DNA from 3 places in the Bradyrhizobium daqingense genome. Region 1 is predicted to be linked to each of the others. Evidence: predicted binding sites of a transcription regulator. Region 1 holds the regulator's gene; each other region holds the start of a gene.
The links. The regulator PhoB, encoded in region 1, activates phosphate uptake and scavenging genes when phosphate is short. The targets are predictions, from matches to a motif close to TGTCATNNANCTGTCAT.
Positions count from the first base shown of each region.

Region 2: a site for PhoB is predicted at 1,863-1,879, ahead of LPJ38_RS22630 (RNA degradosome polyphosphate kinase). Genes of this name have one in related genera too.
Region 3: a site for PhoB is predicted at 1,590-1,606, ahead of phnF (phosphonate metabolism transcriptional regulator PhnF). Genes of this name have one in related genera too.

Region 1 is NZ_CP088014.1:438,090-444,034, forward strand. Features, by position in the region: gene LPJ38_RS02040 (aspartate aminotransferase family protein) at 1-939, opposite strand, end outside; gene LPJ38_RS02045 (GcrA family cell cycle regulator) at 1,409-1,921, shown strand; gene phoB (phosphate regulon transcriptional regulator PhoB) at 2,138-2,845, opposite strand; gene phoU (phosphate signaling complex protein PhoU) at 2,868-3,584, opposite strand; gene pstB (phosphate ABC transporter ATP-binding protein PstB) at 3,596-4,417, opposite strand; gene pstA (phosphate ABC transporter permease PstA) at 4,414-5,259, opposite strand; gene pstC (phosphate ABC transporter permease subunit PstC) at 5,264-5,945, opposite strand, start outside.
Region 2 is NZ_CP088014.1:4,805,927-4,811,871, forward strand. Features, by position in the region: gene LPJ38_RS22630 (RNA degradosome polyphosphate kinase) at 1-1,789, opposite strand, end outside; gene LPJ38_RS22635 (P-loop NTPase family protein) at 1,936-2,613, opposite strand; gene LPJ38_RS22640 (CDP-alcohol phosphatidyltransferase family protein) at 2,706-3,248, opposite strand; gene purM (phosphoribosylformylglycinamidine cyclo-ligase) at 3,403-4,476, shown strand; gene purN (phosphoribosylglycinamide formyltransferase) at 4,491-5,144, shown strand; gene LPJ38_RS22655 (DUF6678 family protein) at 5,161-5,550, opposite strand; gene LPJ38_RS22660 (cold-shock protein) at 5,578-5,784, opposite strand.
Region 3 is NZ_CP088014.1:1,799,270-1,805,214, reverse strand. Features, by position in the region: gene LPJ38_RS08470 (carbon-phosphorus lyase complex subunit) at 1-452, opposite strand, end outside; gene phnH (phosphonate C-P lyase system protein PhnH) at 456-1,064, opposite strand; gene phnG (phosphonate C-P lyase system protein PhnG) at 1,069-1,533, opposite strand; gene phnF (phosphonate metabolism transcriptional regulator PhnF) at 1,641-2,369, shown strand; gene phnE (phosphonate ABC transporter, permease protein PhnE) at 2,494-3,309, opposite strand; gene phnE (phosphonate ABC transporter, permease protein PhnE) at 3,336-4,220, opposite strand; gene phnD (phosphonate ABC transporter substrate-binding protein) at 4,296-5,231, opposite strand; gene phnC (phosphonate ABC transporter ATP-binding protein) at 5,297-5,945, opposite strand, start outside.

The sequences.
Region 1 (5,945 bases):
CTTCTGCTTGAGCAGCAGCGACATCTTCTGCACGTGATCGAAGAAGCCGGGCTTGAGCATGACGTCGAGCACGGCATTCGCAGCGGAGATCGCGAGCGGATTGCCGCCGAAGGTCGAACCGTGCGAGCCGGGCCCCATGCCGGCAGCCGCCTCCGCGGTCGCCAGCACCGCGCCGATCGGGAAGCCGCCGCCGAGCGCCTTGGCCAGCGACATCACGTCGGGGGTGACGCCGGTGCGCCGGTGCGCGAAGAGATCGCCGGTGCGGCCCATGCCGGTCTGCACCTCGTCGAAGGCGAGCAGCAGGCCCTTCTCGTCGCAGAGCTGGCGCAGCGCCTTGAGAAAGGCGGGCGTCGACGAGCGCACGCCGCCCTCGCCCTGGATCGGCTCGATCAGGATGCCGGCGGTCTGCGGGCCGATCGCCTTCTTCACGGCCTCGAGGTCGCCATGCGGGACCTGGTCGAAACCGTCCATCGGCGGACCGAAACCTTCGAGATATTTTGCAGATCCCGTCGCGGCCAGCGTCGCCAGCGTGCGGCCGTGGAAGGCACCTTCGAAGGTGATGATGCGATAGCGTTCCGGATGGCCCTTGGAGAAGTGATGATGGCGGACCAGCTTGATCACGCCCTCCAGCGCCTCGGCGCCGGAATTGCAGAAGAATACGAAGTCCGCGAAGCTCTCGTTGCACAGTCGCGCGGCGAGCTTCTCGCCATCCGGGCTCTGGAACAGGTTCGACATGTGCCAGAGCTTCGTCGACTGCTCCTGCAAGGCCTTGACCAGCGCCGGATGGCAATGGCCAAGCGCGTTCACCGCAACGCCCGAGGTGAAATCGAGATAGCGATCGCCATTGGTCGCGATCAGCCAGCAGCCTTCGCCGCGCTCGAAACCAAGCTCGGCCCTGGCGAAAACGGGAAGCAGATGCGGCGCGGCGCTGTTGGTCATGACCATCACTTGGATGTTGCATTTGAATGTTGAGACCTGCCTGGCATGCCTTGCGCAGCGCACCATTGACCGGTCCGGAAAAACGAAACGTGCCGCCTTTTAAGGGCGGCACGCGCCACTATCTTATGCCTGGCAAGACGGGTGTCAATGCCGCCCGGAAAGCCCCGCGAAACGCTGATTCCGTAGTCTTGCGGTGCCGATTTTGCGGGGTTTTCACCACGGAACATGTGGAAGCGAGTCGGCGGACTCTTGCGCGGGAGTCACGCCATATTGTAGCGTTTGGCCTGTCAGATACGACATCTCGTGCAGCGGTTCTGATCCCAAGAGTCCTCATGTACCGGCGTAAACGTTCGGGCGCTCGTCACGCGCCCGGCGAGCCTTAAGGGATTCTGGCGGCACGGGTTTTCAAGGCTTAGGCATTCGCTGTGAGGCTCCAGGATGGTTGGCCGGCAGCGAGGGAAAGGGTGCAATGACGGTTTTGACCTGGTCCGATGATCGCGTCGAGCAGCTGAAAAAGCTCTGGGAGGCCGGACTTTCGGCCAGCCAGATCGCGGCTGAACTCGGCAATGTGACCCGCAATGCCGTGATCGGCAAAGTGCACAGGCTCGGCCTGTCCGGCCGCGCCAAGAGTCCGTCTTCGGCCGCGCCCCGGCCGCGCAAGGCGCGCCCGGCGCAGCACATGATGCGGGTGACCCGCCCGATCTCGCGTGGCAACACCGCGCTGGCGCAGGCCTTCGATGTCGAGGTCGAGGCAGAGCCCGTCACCTACGACAACGTGGTGCCGATGAGCCAGCGGCTGTCGCTGCTGGAATTGAACGAGGCGACCTGCCACTGGCCGGTCGGCGATCCCTCGAGCCCGGATTTCTTCTTCTGCGGCGGCAAGGCGCTCTCCGGCCTGCCCTACTGCGCCCAGCACTCGCGCGTCGCCTATCAGCCCGCAGCGGATCGCCGACGCGCACCGGCCAAGCCGAGCACGCGGTAAGATTTTTCTGAGATCAAACGGAGCCGTCACACGTGACGGCTCTACAAACTCCGCCGTCGTCCCGGCGAAGGCCGGGACCCATGCTCCCAGCACTCAATTGTTGTGCGAAGAGGTCACTCCGAGTCTTCGCCAAACCACTTCCTGTGGTTATGGGTCCCGGCCTTCGCCGGGACGACGTCGGAAAATGTGGCGGCAGCCTGCCAGCCAAATTGCAACTTACGTCTGCTCCGCCTTCGCAAACCGATCGTCGAGCGCATAGCCGGCGCCGCGGACGGTGCGGATGGGGTCCTGCTCACGGCCGAGATTGAGCAGCTTGCGCAGGCGGCCGATATGGACGTCGACGGTGCGTTCGTCGATGTAGATGTCGCGGCCCCAGACGCTGTCGAGCAGTTGCTCGCGCGAGAACACGCGGCCGGGATGCTCCAGGAAGAACTCCAGCAAGCGATATTCGGTCGGGCCGAGATCGATCGGCCGGCCCGAGCGCGCCACGCGGCGCTTGTCGCGGTCGAGCTCGATGTCGCCATAGGCGAGCACGGTGGCGAGCCGCTCCGGGCTTGCCCGCCGCAGAAGGCCCTTCACGCGCGCCAGCAGCTCCGGCACCGAGAACGGCTTGACGATGTAATCGTCGGCGCCGGTCGCAAGACCCCGCACCCGCTCGCTCTCCTCACCCCTCGCGGTGAGCATGATGATCGGCAGCTGCTTGGTCTCGGGACGGGTGCGCAGACGCCGGCACAGCTCGATGCCTGACAGCCCCGGCAGCATCCAGTCGAGCACGATCAGATCGGGGATGTGTTCCTTGAGGCGGGTGTCGGCGTCGTCGCCGCGCATCACCGTCTCCACGTCATAGCCGTCGCCTTCGAGGTTGTAGCGCAGAAGCTCGGTGAGAGCTTCTTCGTCTTCAACCACCATAATGCGTGCGCCCATGTGGTCGTCGCTCCTTAAGTCGTCAGGTATTCGGGACCGTCGTGGCGAAGGTCGTCATGTCGCCCTTCGGCCGCTTGTCGGTGATCGCCTGACCCTCGATCATGTAGAACACGGTCTCGGCGATGTTGGTGGCGTGGTCGCCGATCCGCTCGATGTTCTTGGCGCAGAACATCAGGTGGATGCAGAACGAGATGTTGCGCGGATCCTCCATCATGTAGGTGAGGAGCTCGCGGAACAGCGAGGTGCAGATGGCGTCGACCTCCTCGTCGCCCTTCCACACCGCCATCGCCGCCGGCAGATCATGCGCGGCATAGGCGTCCAGCACCGACTTGACCTGCTGCTGCACGAGGTCGGTCATGTGCTCAAGGCCCCGGAACAGCTTCAGCGGATGGAAGTCCGCATCGAGCGCAGCGACGCGCTTGCCCATGTTCTTGGCGAGGTCGCCGATGCGCTCGAGATCGGTCGCGACGCGCATGGCGCCGACGATCTCGCGCAGGTCGACCGCCATCGGCTGGCGGCGGGCGATGGTGAGCACGGCGCGCTCCTCGATGCGCTTCTGCAGCGCGTCGAGCTCGGCGTCGATGGTGACGACGCGCTGGCCGAGCGCGACGTCGCGGCGGATCAGCGCGTCGACGGAATCGACGATCATGCGCTCGGCGATGCCCCCCATCTCGGCGACCAGACGCGTGAGCTCCTGGAGGTCGGTGTCGAAGGCCTTTGCGGTATGTTCAGAACCCATGTCCCGTCTCCTCAGCCGAACCGGCCGGTGATGTAATCCTGCGTGCGCCGGTCGCTCGGCGACGTGAAGATCTTGCTGGTGTCGTCGAACTCGATCAGCTCGCCGAGATACATGAAGGCGGTCTTGTCGGAGACGCGGGCCGCCTGCTGCATATTATGGGTGACGATCGCGATCGTGTAATTTTCGGACAGTTCCTGGATCAGCTCCTCGACCTTGGCGGTCGAGATCGGATCGAGCGCCGAGCAGGGCTCGTCGAATAGGATCACCTCGGGCCGCACCGCGACGGTGCGCGCGATGCAGAGACGCTGCTGCTGGCCGCCGGAGAGCGACAGGCCGGAGGCGTTGAGCTTGTCCTTGACCTCGTTCCACAACGCGCCGCCGCGAAGCGCCTTCTCGACGCGGCCGTCCATCTCGGATTTCGAGATCTTCTCGTAGAGGCGGATGCCGAAGGCGATGTTCTCGTAGATCGTCATCGGGAACGGCGTCGGCTTCTGGAACACCATGCCGACGCGAGCGCGCAGCAAATTGAGGTCGAGCTTGGGATCGAGGATGTTGGTCTGATCCAGCAACAGCTGGCCGGTGGCGCGCTGGCCCGGATAAAGATCGTACATCCGATTGAAGATGCGCAGCAGGGTCGACTTGCCGCAGCCCGACGGGCCGATGAAGGCCGTGACACGGTTGGTGCCGAGCGCCAGATTGATGTTCTTCAGCGCGTGGTGCTCACCGTAGTAGAAGTTCAGATTGCGCGCGGTGACCTTGGCGGGCGCCTCGGGCAGCGGCTGCGAGCCGGGGTGAACGGTCGGCGCACTCATGGAAACAGACATTTCACTCATTTTGCAGTCCTCTCGGCGCCAAGGATGCGCGCGCCAATGTTCAGGGCAAGCACAGTCAGGGTGATGAGCAACGCGCCGCTCCAGGCGAGTTGCTTCCAATATTCGTAGGGGCTCTGCACGAAGTTGTTGATGGTCACCGGCAGGTTGGCCATCGTCTTGTTCAGGCCGAGGCTGAAGAACTGGTTCGACAGCGCCGTGAACAGCAGCGGCGCGGTCTCGCCCGCGACGCGGGCAGTCGCCAGCAGCACGCCGGTGATGAGGCCGGAGCGCGCGGCGCGATAGGCGATGCGCTTGATCACCAGCGACCGCGGCAGACCGAGCGCGGAGGCCGCCTCGCGCAGCGGGTTCGGCACCAGCAGCAGCATGTCTTCGGTGGTGCGCACCACGACCGGGATTACGATCACGGCGAGCGCCAGCGCGCCGGCGATGGCCGAGAAGCCACGCATCGGCACCACCACCGCGCCGTAGATGAACAGGCCGATGATGATCGAGGGCGCCGACAGGAGAATGTCGTTGATGAAGCGGATCACCGAGGTCAGCTTGTCGTTGCGGCCGTACTCGGCGAGATAGGTGCCGGCGAACAGGCCGAGCGGCGCGCCGATGCCGACGCCGATCACGGTCATGATGAGCGAGCCGACGATGGCGTTGAGCAGACCGCCCTCGTTCGATCCGGGCGGCGGCGTGTTCTCGGTGAAGACCTGGAGGTTGAGCCCGGCAAGGCCGTTGTAAAGCAGCGTCGCCAGGATCAGCGCGAGCCAGGTGACGCCGAACGCTGCGGCTGCGATGCAGAGGCCGCGAATGACGATGTCCCAGCGGCGGCGGCGTGAATAGATCGGGTTCATGGCTTCACTTCCCCGCCTTGGTTTCCAGGCGCAGCAGCATCAACCGGGCGGCCGCGAGCACGAAGAACGTCAGCACGAACAGCAAGAGGCCGAGCAGGATCAGGCCGGACTGGTGCAGGCCGTCGCTTTCGGCGAACTCGGAGGCAATCGCCGCCGAGATCGTCGTGCCCGGCGCGAAGATCGAGGAGGAGATGCGGAACGAGTTGCCGATGATGAAGGTCACGGCCATGGTCTCGCCCAGGGCGCGCCCCAGCGCCAGCATGACGCCGCCGATGATGCCGACGCGGGTGTAGGGGATCACCACGCTGCGGACGACCTCCCAGGTGGTGCAGCCGACGCCGTAGGCGGCTTCCTTGAGCACCGGCGGCACAGTCTTGAACACGTCGACCGAGATCGAAGTGATGAAGGGCAGCACCATGATGGCGAGGATCAGGGCGGCGTTGAACAGGCTGAGATAGGACGGGGGGCCTGCGAAGATAGCGCCCAGCACGGGGACGCCGTCGAAGACCCTGATCATGAAGGGTTGGAACGTGTTGGCCAGGAAGGGGCCGAGCACGAAGAAGCCCCACATGCCGTAGATGATCGAGGGAATGCCGGCGAGCAGCTCGACCGCCATGCCGATCGGGCGGCGCAGCCATTGCGGGCAGAGCTCGGTGAGGAAGATCGCAATGCCGAGACCGACCGGA
Region 2 (5,945 bases), 3.6 Mb from region 1:
GGATGTTCTCCGACAGGCCGGGAATTCCCGGCCTGAGGCAGCAGATGCCGCGTACCACGAGCTCGACCTGAACGCCGGCCTGCGAAGCCTCGTAGAGCGCGTCGATGATGTCGGGGTCGACCAGCGCATTCATCTTCATCCAGACCGCGCCGTGCCGGCCGTGCCGCGCATGCGCGGTCTCGCCCTGGATGTGCTCGATGATGCGCTTGCGCAGGGTCAGTGGCGATACCGCCATCTTCTCCAGGTCACTCGGCGCGGCATAGCCGGTGATGAAGTTGAACACACGCGCTGCGTCGCGGCCGATGGTCGGATCCGAGGTGAAGTAGGAGAGGTCGGTGTAGATGCGCGCTGTGACCGGATGATAGTTGCCGGTGCCGGTATGGACGTAGGTCGTGAGGTTGCCGCCTTCACGGCGCACTACCATCGAGAGCTTCGCGTGCGTCTTCAATTCGAGGAAGCCGTAGACGACCTGCACGCCGGCACGTTCGAGGTCGCGCGCCCAGCGGATGTTGGCTTCTTCGTCGAAGCGCGCCTTCAGCTCAATCAGCGCGGTGACGGACTTGCCGGCTTCGGCGGCCTCCGCAAGCGTGCGCACGATCGGCGAGTTGTTGGAGGTGCGATAGAGCGTCTGCTTGATCGCGACGACGTCGGGGTCGCGTGCTGCCTGTTGCAGGAACTGCACCACCACGTCGAAGGACTCGTAGGGGTGGTGGACGACGAGGTCCTTCTGCCGGATCGCGGCAAAGATGTCGCCGCCGTGCTCGCGCACGCGCTCGGGGTGACGCGGCACGTAAGGCGTGAATTCGAGGTCCGGACGGTCGAGGCGCGTGAGCTGCGAGAGCTCGTTCATCGCCTGCACGCCGTCGACCAAGAATACCTCGTCGTCGGCGGCCGACAGCGCATGCTGGACGAAGCTGCGCAGCTCCTCCGGCATCTTGGCGTCGATCTCGAGCCGGATCACCGACCCGCGGCGCCGCCGCTTCAGTGCTGTCTCGAACAAGCGGACGAGGTCTTCCGCCTCTTCCTCGATTTCGAGCTCGGAGTCGCGGATGATGCGGAAAGCACCCTGGCCGCGCAGATTGTAGCCGGGGAACAGGCGGTTGATGAACAGGGCGGTCGCCTGCTCCAGCGAGATCAGCCGGACGGCCTTGCCCTCGGCGGGCAGGCGGATGAAGCGGTCGATCTTGCCGGGCATGCGGATCAGCGCGTTCATCTGCCTGCCATCGGCGGCACGGGTGAGCTGGAGCGCGATGGTGAAGCCGAGGCTCGGAATGAACGGGAAGGGGTGGGCCGGATCGATTGCGAGTGGCGTCAGCAGCGGGAACACGTTGTTGAGGAAATAATCCTCGATCCAGGCTCGTTCCGCCTTCGTGACCTCCTTGCCTTCGACCAGCACGATACCGACCTCGGCGAGCGTGCCGCGCAGATCGCGCCAGATCGCCTGCTGGTCGGAGGCAAGCTCGGAGACGGTGCGATTGATCAGAGCGAGTTGTTCGGAGGGCGTCAGGCCATCGGGGCTGCGTTCGGCAATGCCCTCGCGCACCTGGGCCTTGATGCCGGCGACGCGGACCATGAAGAATTCGTCGAGGTTATTCGCCGAAATCGACAGGAATCGCACGCGTTCCAGCAGGGGGTGGCTGGGATTGACCGATTCCTCCAGGACGCGGCGGTTGAAATGCAGCCAGGAGAGCTCGCGGTTGATGAATCGCTCGGGGCTGGACGCGATCGCCGGCAGGCCCTCAGGTTCCTGGGGTTTTTCTTTTGTTTCAACAGCTTGCGCGGAATCCATCAGAAGTCGGTCCATCCAGTTCGCCTCACTTTGCGACTTATGCGCAAAACCGGCCGGAGCATGTGTTAGAGCGATGACGTTTCGATGACATTGATGTTCCGCCGCTGTGCCGCGTCAAGCGGCCTTGGTGACCCAGCGCCAGCCGGTCAGGCGTCGCGAAGCAGCTCGGCGGCCAGGGCCCGGGTGACGGGGCGGCCGAGCCGCAGGGCCTCGCTGTCGAGCAGCTCCACGGCTCGCCGGGCGGCCGCCGACGATCGCTCCAGCCGGGTGGCGAGGTAGCTGACGACGCTCTCGTCCACGGTGAGCTGCCGGTCGGCGCAGAATTTGACGATCAGGCCACGGAACAGCTGGTCGTCGGGCGGCAGCAGCGCGACAACAGGCACGGCTCGCAGACGCGAGCGCAGGTCGCGCAGCTCGATCGCGAGCGAGGCCGGGACCTCGCGCCCTGTGAAGAGGACGTAGGCGCCGTCCTCGCGGGCGAGGTTCATCAGATGGAAGAGGGCGCGCTCGTCGAACGCCTTCGCCTCGAGATCCTCGACCACCAGCGCTCCGGTGGCGAGCGCACCCGGGACAGAAGCGGCAGTCAGCGCATTGGCCATGGTCGAGCGTGCGCCGGCCTCTTCGGCCCAGATCGCGGCAAGGTGGCTCTTGCCGCTTCCCTCGGGGCCGGCCAGCCACATGATCCGGTTGGGCCATTCCGGCCAGCTGTCGATCAGGCCCAGCCCGGCCGTGTTGGCCGGGCCTTCCAGGAAATTGTCCCGGCTGAGGCTTTCCGCGTGCGGCAGCGAAAACGCCAATTGTCGGGGGTGAACGCGGCCTGCCACGCTTGCTTTGCTCCATGCCGGCGCGCCGGCTTCAGCTTGAAGATTCGATCCTATTGGGCGCGAGTTGGCCTTTTGCGGGGCCGCTTCGCAGCTCATTTGGCCTCGATCGTGCTCATGTGCCGCAGCCACTCGACGAGATAGAGCGACACGGAGGAGAGCGTGAAGATCGTGACGAGACCCATCAGGATCATATCATAGGGGGCCGGCTTGAAGCCGAAAGCAAGCGCCGCCAGCACCAGGGCCGCGAACGCCACCTGGGCGACGGTGTTGAGCTTAGACACCATCGACGGCTTCATCTCGACCGGCCGGTCGAACAGCCAGGATACGATCACCGCGGCGACGATCATGATGTCGCGCGAGACCACCAGGATCACGATCCAGCGCGGGATCGCGCCCCAGATACCGAGCGCCATGTAGATCGAGACCAGCAGCGCCTTGTCCGCGAGCGGATCGAGCAGGGCGCCGAGCTCGCTCGTCATGTTGAAGCGCTTGGCCAGGAAGCCGTCGACGGCATCGCTGATGCCGGCGACCAGGAAGACGGCAAACGCCACCTCCATTTGGCTCGACACGATGGCCCAGACGATGATCGGGACCAGCATGATGCGGCCCAGGGTAATGATATTCGGAATACTCACGCAGCGCTTCCCGGCACCGGTCTGACCTCGAATCCGGCCCGTTACAGGCTGAACCGGTTGATATGTCTACATAGTATAGGGCGGGGCGCCATGCGAGCCATTGCGTGTCCCCGGAATTCGACGTAACCAGCCGCAAACCCACTGGAAATCGGGCATGACCGACCGCAAAAACGGCCTCACCTACGCCGATTCAGGCGTCGATATCGACGCGGGCAACCGCCTCGTCGACCTGATCAAGCCCATGGTGCGCGCCACCGCACGCCCCGGCGCCGATGCCGAGATCGGCGGCTTCGGCGGCCTGTTCGACCTCAAGGCGGCCGGTTTCAAGGACCCCGTCCTGGTCGCCGCGACCGACGGCGTCGGCACCAAGGTCAAGATCGCGATCGAAACCGGCCTGCATGGCGGGATCGGCATCGATCTCGTCGCCATGAGCGTCAACGACCTCGTGGTGCAGGGCGCCGAGCCACTGTTCTTCCTGGACTATTTCGCTTGCGGCAGGCTCGATCCGGAGGCCACCGCCGCGATCGTCGCAGGCGTCGCTGAAGGCTGCCGGGAATCCGGCTGTGCCCTGATCGGCGGCGAGACCGCCGAGATGCCCGGCCTCTACAAGGACGGCGATTACGACCTCGGCGGCTTTGCCGTCGGCGCCGCCGAGCGCGGTACGTTGTTGCCGCGCAAGGACATCGCGGCGGGCGACGCCGTGATCGGCCTCGCCTCGTCGGGCGTGCACTCCAACGGTTTTTCACTGGTGCGCAAGATCGTCGAACAGTCCGGTCTCAGCTTCGAGGCGCAGGCGCCGTTCGCGCCCGTGATGACGCTGGGCGGCGCGCTGCTGACGCCGACCAGGCTCTACGTCAAATCCTGCCTGCGCGCGATCCGCGAGACCGGCGCGGTGAAGGGGCTCGCCCACATCACCGGCGGCGGCTTCACCGACAACATTCCGCGCGTCTTGCCCAAGCACCTCGGCGTCGGCATCGACCTCGCGCGCCTGCCGGTCCTGCCCGTGTTCAAATGGCTGGCGGCGCAGGCGGGCATCGCCGAGCTGGAAATGCTGCGCACCTTCAATTGCGGCATCGGCATGATCGCGATCGTCGAGCCTGACAAGGTCGACGAGGTGATTGAGGTCTTCACCGACGCCGGCGAGACGGTGGCGCAGCTCGGCACCGTGATCCCGGCCGAGGGCGAGCACCGCGTCGTCTACAACGGCCACCTCGACATGGCGCTGTGATGACTGGCGCTGTGATGAAGCGCCGCGTCGCCATCCTGATCTCCGGCCGCGGCTCCAACATGGCCGCGCTGATCAAGGCAGCCAGCGCGCCCGATTTCCCGGCGGAGATATCGCTCGTCATCTCGAACAGGGCCGATGCGCTCGGGCTGGAACGGGCGAGGGCGAGCGGCGTCACCACCGAGGTGATCGAGAGCAAGCCGTTCGGCAAGGACCGCGCCGGCTTCGAGAAAGTGTTGCAGGCGATCCTTGACCGGCACGGCATCGAGCTGATCTGTCTCGGCGGCTTCATGCGCCTGTTCACCGCGGAGTTCACCAAGGCCTGGTACGGGCGGATGCTGAACATCCACCCCTCGCTGCTGCCGTCCTTCCCCGGCCTAGACCCGCACGGCCAGGCTCTGCGCGCCGGCGTCAAGCTGTCGGGCGCGACGGTGCATTTCGTGATCCCGGAGACCGATGCCGGCCCGATCGTGATGCAGGGTGCGGTTCCCGTCGGCGATCACGACACGGCCGACACGCTCTCGGAGCGCATCCTCGAAGTCGAGCACCGCATCTATCCCGAGGCACTGCGGCTGCTGGCTATGGGCAAGGTCCGGATCGAAGGCGATGTGTGCAGGACGGCGGGGAGCTCTGCGTCGGAGAATTTTTTGGTTGCACCGGTGGTAAGCTGAGCGGGGCACCTCAGGCTTACTCGATGTAACCTGCCGCCTCGCCATTGCGGACATATCCGTAGATTCTGAAACCCGCAGTCGTTTGCTCTCCAGCAAAGCGGATGCGGCGTAGGACTGCGCGGACATGTTCACGTTGATGCGCCGTCTCAACAGATAGTTCAGCCCATTCCATCCAATCCCATCCGCTGCTGCTCCAGTGATAGAACCATTCGCCGTCCCACTGGCTTAGGTTTCCCGTTTCCAAGTTCTTGCAGCGAAATCGAGGTTGGTCGGAGGAGGTAAGCATGAGCACCGCCTCCCGCAACTCGCGCCATTTTGTGTCATTGGCGACCGAATAATAGTCGGACGGCCGAGCCATATGCGCACCCCAAACAAAATCCCCCGGCAAAGCCGGGGGCAACGTCATGATCTCGCGGCTCAGCCCTGAGAGAAATCAGGAGACCTTGAGATTCTCCGCGGATGATTTGCCACGGTTCTCCACGAGGTCGTATTCAACCGCCTGGTTTTCGTTGAGGGTCGAGAGCCCGGCGCGTTCGACGGCCGAGATATGGACGAACACGTCCTTGTCGCCGCCGTTCGGCTTGATGAACCCATAACCCTTGGTCGGGTTGAACCATTTGACGGTGCCCTTTTGCGGCATCGCTAGTCTCCTCCACTAGATAGAAAAACGACGCGGCCGCTTTTTCGCGTGCCACGCCACAAACGGGCTTCCGGAAGTCTGTCGAGTCTCATCGTCGCGAAACGCACAGCCGAGCGGTCAATTCCGATTGTGACCAATATTGCAACATGAAAATCGCGCGT
Region 3 (5,945 bases), 1.4 Mb from region 1:
GCCGCGGTCGAGGCTTCGGCTGTCGCCGGCACCTCTGGCACAAAACCTTCCGCGAGCGAGGGATCGAGCAGGCGGTGGGTATAGTCGAAGGTCGGCCCGAGGATCTGGCCGCCGGGGATGTCCTTGAAGGTCGAGGACACCCGCCGCTGCACCCGCATCGCGCCGGTGTCGACCGGCTCGCTGGCGCCGAAGCGCGGCAGCGTGGCGCGGAAGGCGCGGACCAGGAAGATCGCCTCGATCAGATCGCCGCGCGCCTGTTTGATCGCGAGCGAAGCAAGCTCGCGGTCATAGAGCGAGCCTTCGCTCATGACGCGATCGACGGCAAGGCCGAGTTGCTCCGAGATCTGGTCGAGCGTTAATTCCGGAACGCTTTGGTCGCCGCGCCGCGCATGCGCGAGCAGGCGATGAGCGTTCTCGATGGCGCGCTCGCCACCCTTGACTGCGACATACATGGTTCAGCTTCCCTTGCTCGCGACGCGCGTGGTGCGGGGAATCGCGACCACCGCATCATCGGCGACCAGCACCAGGTCGATGCCGCGCGGAAACAGCGCTTCGTTGAAGCGCAGGCGCTCGAACAGATCGAACGGCTTGATCGACCCCTGCAGCGTCGCGACACCGTCGATGCCGGGGCCGCGCAGCTCGAAGCTGCGACCGGAATCCAGACGGTCGACCTGCAGGATCAACGTGGTCGAGCGATCCGGATATTCGTTGGTGCCGAGCGCGAAACGCTCGAGCGGCGGCAGCGCCGCGCCGTCACTGATCAGCGCGAAGCTCGCGATCGAGGTGTCCTGCACCACCGGTGCACCGGTGTGGAACTTGAGCCATTTCACCAATTCGGCGCTTTCCGCCATGCGCGCATCGAGCCAGAGCGGCGTGTCGTGATCGAACAGCGTCAGCGCGATCGCGGCGGCGCCGCGCATCATCGCCGCGGGCGCTCCCGCCATCGGCACGATGCGCTGGACCGAACCCGGCCGCGCCATCGCGTCCATCACCGAGCGAAAGGTCGACTGCGCCGACAACACCTTGTCGGCGAAACCCGGCGGCAGTTCCGCAATCGTGGTCATGATCTCACCCCTCACCGCGCACCATGGTGTAGAAATCAACCTTGGTCGCGGCGGTCTCGGCCGCGGCCTGTTCACGGCGAATCATAAGCTGCTCGCGCAACGGCGCGATTACGTCGCGCTCGACGACGGCGCCGAAATCACCGGATTGCACCAGCGCGTCGCAAAGCGCGATCAGCCGCGCCTTTTCACCGTCGCGGCCGAGCGTGTAGCCGAAGCCGACCTCGCCGCTGGCAAGCCGCACCGCAGCACGCGACACGGTGGCTTCACCGAGGTTGAACGGCGCACCGTCGCCGCCGATTCGGCCGCGCAGCATGACGAGACCGCTTTCGGGCGTCCGCAGATCCTGATGCTCCGGCAGGGCCAAGTTGCGGAGGCGGGCGGCGATCTCGCCCGCCTCCGCGTGCGCCAGCACGGCCATCGCGGCCTTGCGCTGGGCTTGTTGATTGTTGTGCAGGGTCACCTGATTCACCGAACTTGCCGCGTTCAAGTTGTCTATGATACTAGACAACTTCATACGGGAGCGCCATGACTGTTTCGTGACAAAGCCGTGATTTTCGGGCTAGGCTGACCAGCGATATGAGCATGCAAGACACTGCATCGTCGGGCGTGGCGTTGTGGCGCCTCGTCGCCGACGGCATCGAGCGCGGCATCGCCGACGGCCGCTTCGCCGCCGGGGACAAGCTGCCGGGCGAAGTGGAGATCGCGGAAACCTATCGCGTGAACCGCCACACCGTGCGGCGCGCGCTGGCGGCGCTGGCCGAGCGCGGCCTGGTGCGGGCCGAGCGTGGCAGCGGGACCTATGTCGAGGCCCAGAAGCTCGCCTATCCGCTGCGCTCGCGCACGCGCTTCTCCGAGATCGTCGGCGCGGAGGGACGCGAACCGCATGGCCGGCTGATCGAGGCGACCGACGATGTCGCGACGCGCGAACTCGCGCGGGAACTCGGCTTGAAATCCGGCGCGCCTTTGCTACGGATCGAGGCGATCCGCCTCGCCGACCGCACCCCGATCTGCGTCTCCACCACCTGGTTGTCAGCGGAGCGGTTTCCTGACGCGGGCGCCGTGTTCGCCGCGACGCGCTCCATGACCAAGCTGCTCGAACATTATGGTGTCCGCGACTACCGCCGCGGCGCGACCCGGATCACCGCCGGCATCGTCGACGCGACCGACGCCGCACGGCTGGATCTCGCGCTGGGCCGCCCGATCCTCGTGGTCGATGCGACCGACCACGATCTCGACGGCAAGCCACTGGTGACCAAGCACTCGCGCTTCGCGGCGGAGCGGGTGGAATTTCTCGTGGAGTCGTAGGGGATTCTATCCACGACACCGGAGCCGCAGGGTGGGCAAAGGCGCGACAGCGCCGTGCCCACGATCATTGTCGATCGCAAAGTGGTGGGCACGCTGCGCTTTGCCCACCCTACGGCACCGTCGATCACGCCACCGCGCGCCGCCCGATGATCGCAAAGCGCAGCTTGCCCGAGATGAAATCGATCGCGGCGACCGCGACCAGGATCATCAGGATCAGGAACGATACCTTCTGCCATTCCAGCACGCGGATCTGCTCGGCGAGCTGCAGGCCGATGCCGCCAGCACCGACGATGCCGATGATGGTGGCCGAGCGGGTGTTGGATTCGATGAAATAGAGCACCTGGCCTGCGATCACGGGCAGGACCTGCGGCAAAAGGCCGAAGCGGATCTCGTGCAGCGCGCTGCCGCCGGAGGCGCGGATGCCTTCGACCTGCTTCTGGTCGGCGCCTTCGATCGCTTCCGAGAACAGCTTGCCGAACGCGCCGAAATCCGCGACCGCGATGGCGAGCACGCCGGCGAACGGGCCGAGCCCGACCACGTTGATCCAGACCAGCGCCCAGATCAGCGTGTCGACGCCGCGGATCGAATCGAGGACACGGCGGACCGGGAAGCGCAGGATGTTCGACGCCACCACGTTGCGCGCGGCGAGCAGACTGACGGGGAGCGCGAAGATGGCCGCAAGCGTGGTGCCGAGCAGCGCGATCGACAGCGTCTCGCCCAGCGCCTTCAGATAGACCGGCAGCGAGGAGCCGGGATCCGGCGGGATCATCATCAGGCCGATCCAGCCAAGCTGGCTGAGACCGGCGAAGAAGCGTGACGGCGAGAAGTCGAGATCGACGAGGCCGTAGATGAGAATCGCGAACGCCGCCACGATCATCGCAGGCGTCGCCAGCCGCGCCGAGGCGGGCCGGTCGAACACATCAGGGTAGCGCGCACGCATCTCTCGCGTGTCGATCTCCTGCTTCGTCACGCCCGCGCCTCCTTGCCGAACAGGCGGCCGCGCAGCCAGCCGGTGGTGATGTCGATGACGAAGACGGTGACGATGATGGTGAGCAGGATCGCGCTGACGTCGGAGTAGTAGAATTTGCGGATCGCGACGACGAGCTCCTGGCCGATGCCGCCGGCACCGACGAAGCCCATCACCGAGGCCTCGCGGACATTGATCTCGAAGCGCAGCAGCGCATAACTGGCATAGCCCGCAGTCACCTGCGGCACGACGGCGAAGCGCATGCAGGAGAGCCAGCTCGCGCCGGTGGAGCGGATGCCCTCGACCGGCTTCATGTCGGCATTCTCGACGATCTCCGAGAACAACTTGCCGAGCGCGCCGGTGGAGTGGATGGCGATCGCGAGCACGCCCGCCATCGGACCGAGCCCGAAGGCGATGACGAAGACGAGCGCGAAGACGATGCCGGGAACGGTGCGGGCGAATTCGAGCAGGCGCCGCACGACGAAGCGCAGCCAGGGCGCGGGCGAGGTGTTCTCGGCCGCGAAGAAGTTCAGGACGAAGGCGAAGGTGGCGCCGATCAGCGTGCCGACATAGGAGATCAGCAGCGTCTCGGCGAGCATCTTCAGCCATTTGCGCCAGCCCCACAGCCACTCGCCGACATCGGTCCAGACGCGCTGGCCGCTGTCGAGCGTGAGGATGCGGTCGAAATAGCTGACGAAATTGCCGAAATAGGTGAACAGCGTGCGCAGATTCACCTCGGCGCCGACCGCGGCGAGAAGGAGCGCCGCGGCAAAGACCACTGTTCCCAGAAAGAGGCGCCATCGCCTGCGCGCGACCGCCTGACGATAGGCCGCGTTGAGCACGGCGAGCTGCTGCTCGGGAAGGATCGAAACCGCGACGGTCATCTTGTCAGGAACTGGCCCGTAAAAAAGAGAAAGAGCCGGGTCCATCGACCCGGCTCCAGTTGCATCGTCCTGAGATCAGGACGCCTTCTTCTTGCGTAGCGCGTCGACGAACTTGATCAGCTCGATCGTGCCGTCCCAGTCCTTGGTCGTGGCGGCATGAAAGCCCTTCTTCTGGCCGTCGGAGAGACGGTCGAACGCGGCCTTGTCCTTGGCCGGCGCATCGAAGAACGCTTTGGCGATGGCAGCTTTGGCGTCATCGGGCAGGTCGGAATTATAGGCATAGGGTCCGTTGATGATCGGCGCCGATTTGTGGACGATGCGGAAATCGTCCTTCTTCATCGGCGAGCCGTCGGCATTCTTCAGCATGCCCTTGGTCAGCATCTGCGCCAGCGTGGAATCGTTGTCGCTGGTCCATTGGTTGGCGGCGACGTCGACCGTGCCCTGCGCCAGGGCCAGCATCGCGTTCTCGTGGCTGCCGGTGAAGACGACCTTGCTGAAATAGGTGTCGGCGTCGTGGATGCCCAATTTGTCGAGCTCGAAGCGCGGCACGTTGTTGCCCGAGGTCGAGTTCGGGTCGACGAGGCCGAGGTTCTTGCCCTTGAGGTCGTCGATCTTCTTGTAGGCGCTGCCTGCCTTGACGAAGAACACCGAGTAATAACCGGTCGAGCCGTCGGCGTTGATGTCGTTGGCGAAGGCGTCGGTCTTGACGCCGGTCAGGCGGGCGCGGGCGAACGAGGCCGAGCCGTAGCTCGCGATCTGGATGTTGCCAGCGCGCTGGCCTTCGATGACGGCGGCGTAGTCGTTGGCAATGCGCAGCGTGACCTTTACGCCCAGTTCCTTGGAGAGATAGCTGACGAACGGCGCCCAGCGCTCGGTGACGCCGGAGGCGTTCTCGGCCGGAACAACCGCGAAGGTCAGCTCGGGATATTTGGCCTTCCAGTCGTTCGCGGAAGCGGAGGCCGTGAAAGCGAGCGCAGCGGCGCCGGCGAGGACTAATCTGCGAGTGATCATGATACCCTCTTCATCATCGTTTGGGGTCGGTTGACGCAAAAGACTTGCAACACAACAGGCGCGGCTCAGGCAGCCGCAGCCGTTCCAAGTGCCGGAACACCCTCAGGCGCCGGGACAGGCGCGCCGCCCATGACGTCGGCGGCTTCGAGATCGTAGAGCTCGCGCGCGACGCGGTCAGTCAGGGCGGCCGGTGCGCCGTCGAACACCACGCGGCCCGCGGCCATGCCGATCAGGCGATCGCAATAGCTGCGCGCGAGATCGAGCGAATGCAGGTTACAGAGCACCGTGATGCCGAAATGCTTGTTGATGCGCAGCAGCGCATCCATCACGATCTTGGTGTTGCGCGGATCGAGCGAGGCGATCGGCTCGTCGGCGAGGATGATGTCGGGCTGCTGCACCAGGGCACGGGCGATCGCGACGCGCTGTTGCTGGCCGCCGGAGAGCTGGTCGGCGCGCTGCGCGGCGAGCGTCGCGATGTCGAACTGCTCCAGCGCGGACATCGCCAGCGCCTTGTCCTGCTCCGGCCAGATTTGCGAGAGCGAGCGCCAGGCCGGCATCGTGGCGAGGCGCCCCATCAGGACATTGGTCAGCACATCGAGCCGGCCGACCAGGTTGAACTGCTGGAAGATCATCGCCGAACGCGCCCGCCACTGGCGCAGCTCCTTGCCGCGCAGCGCGGTGACGTCGAGGCCGTCGAACAGGATCTTGCCCTGC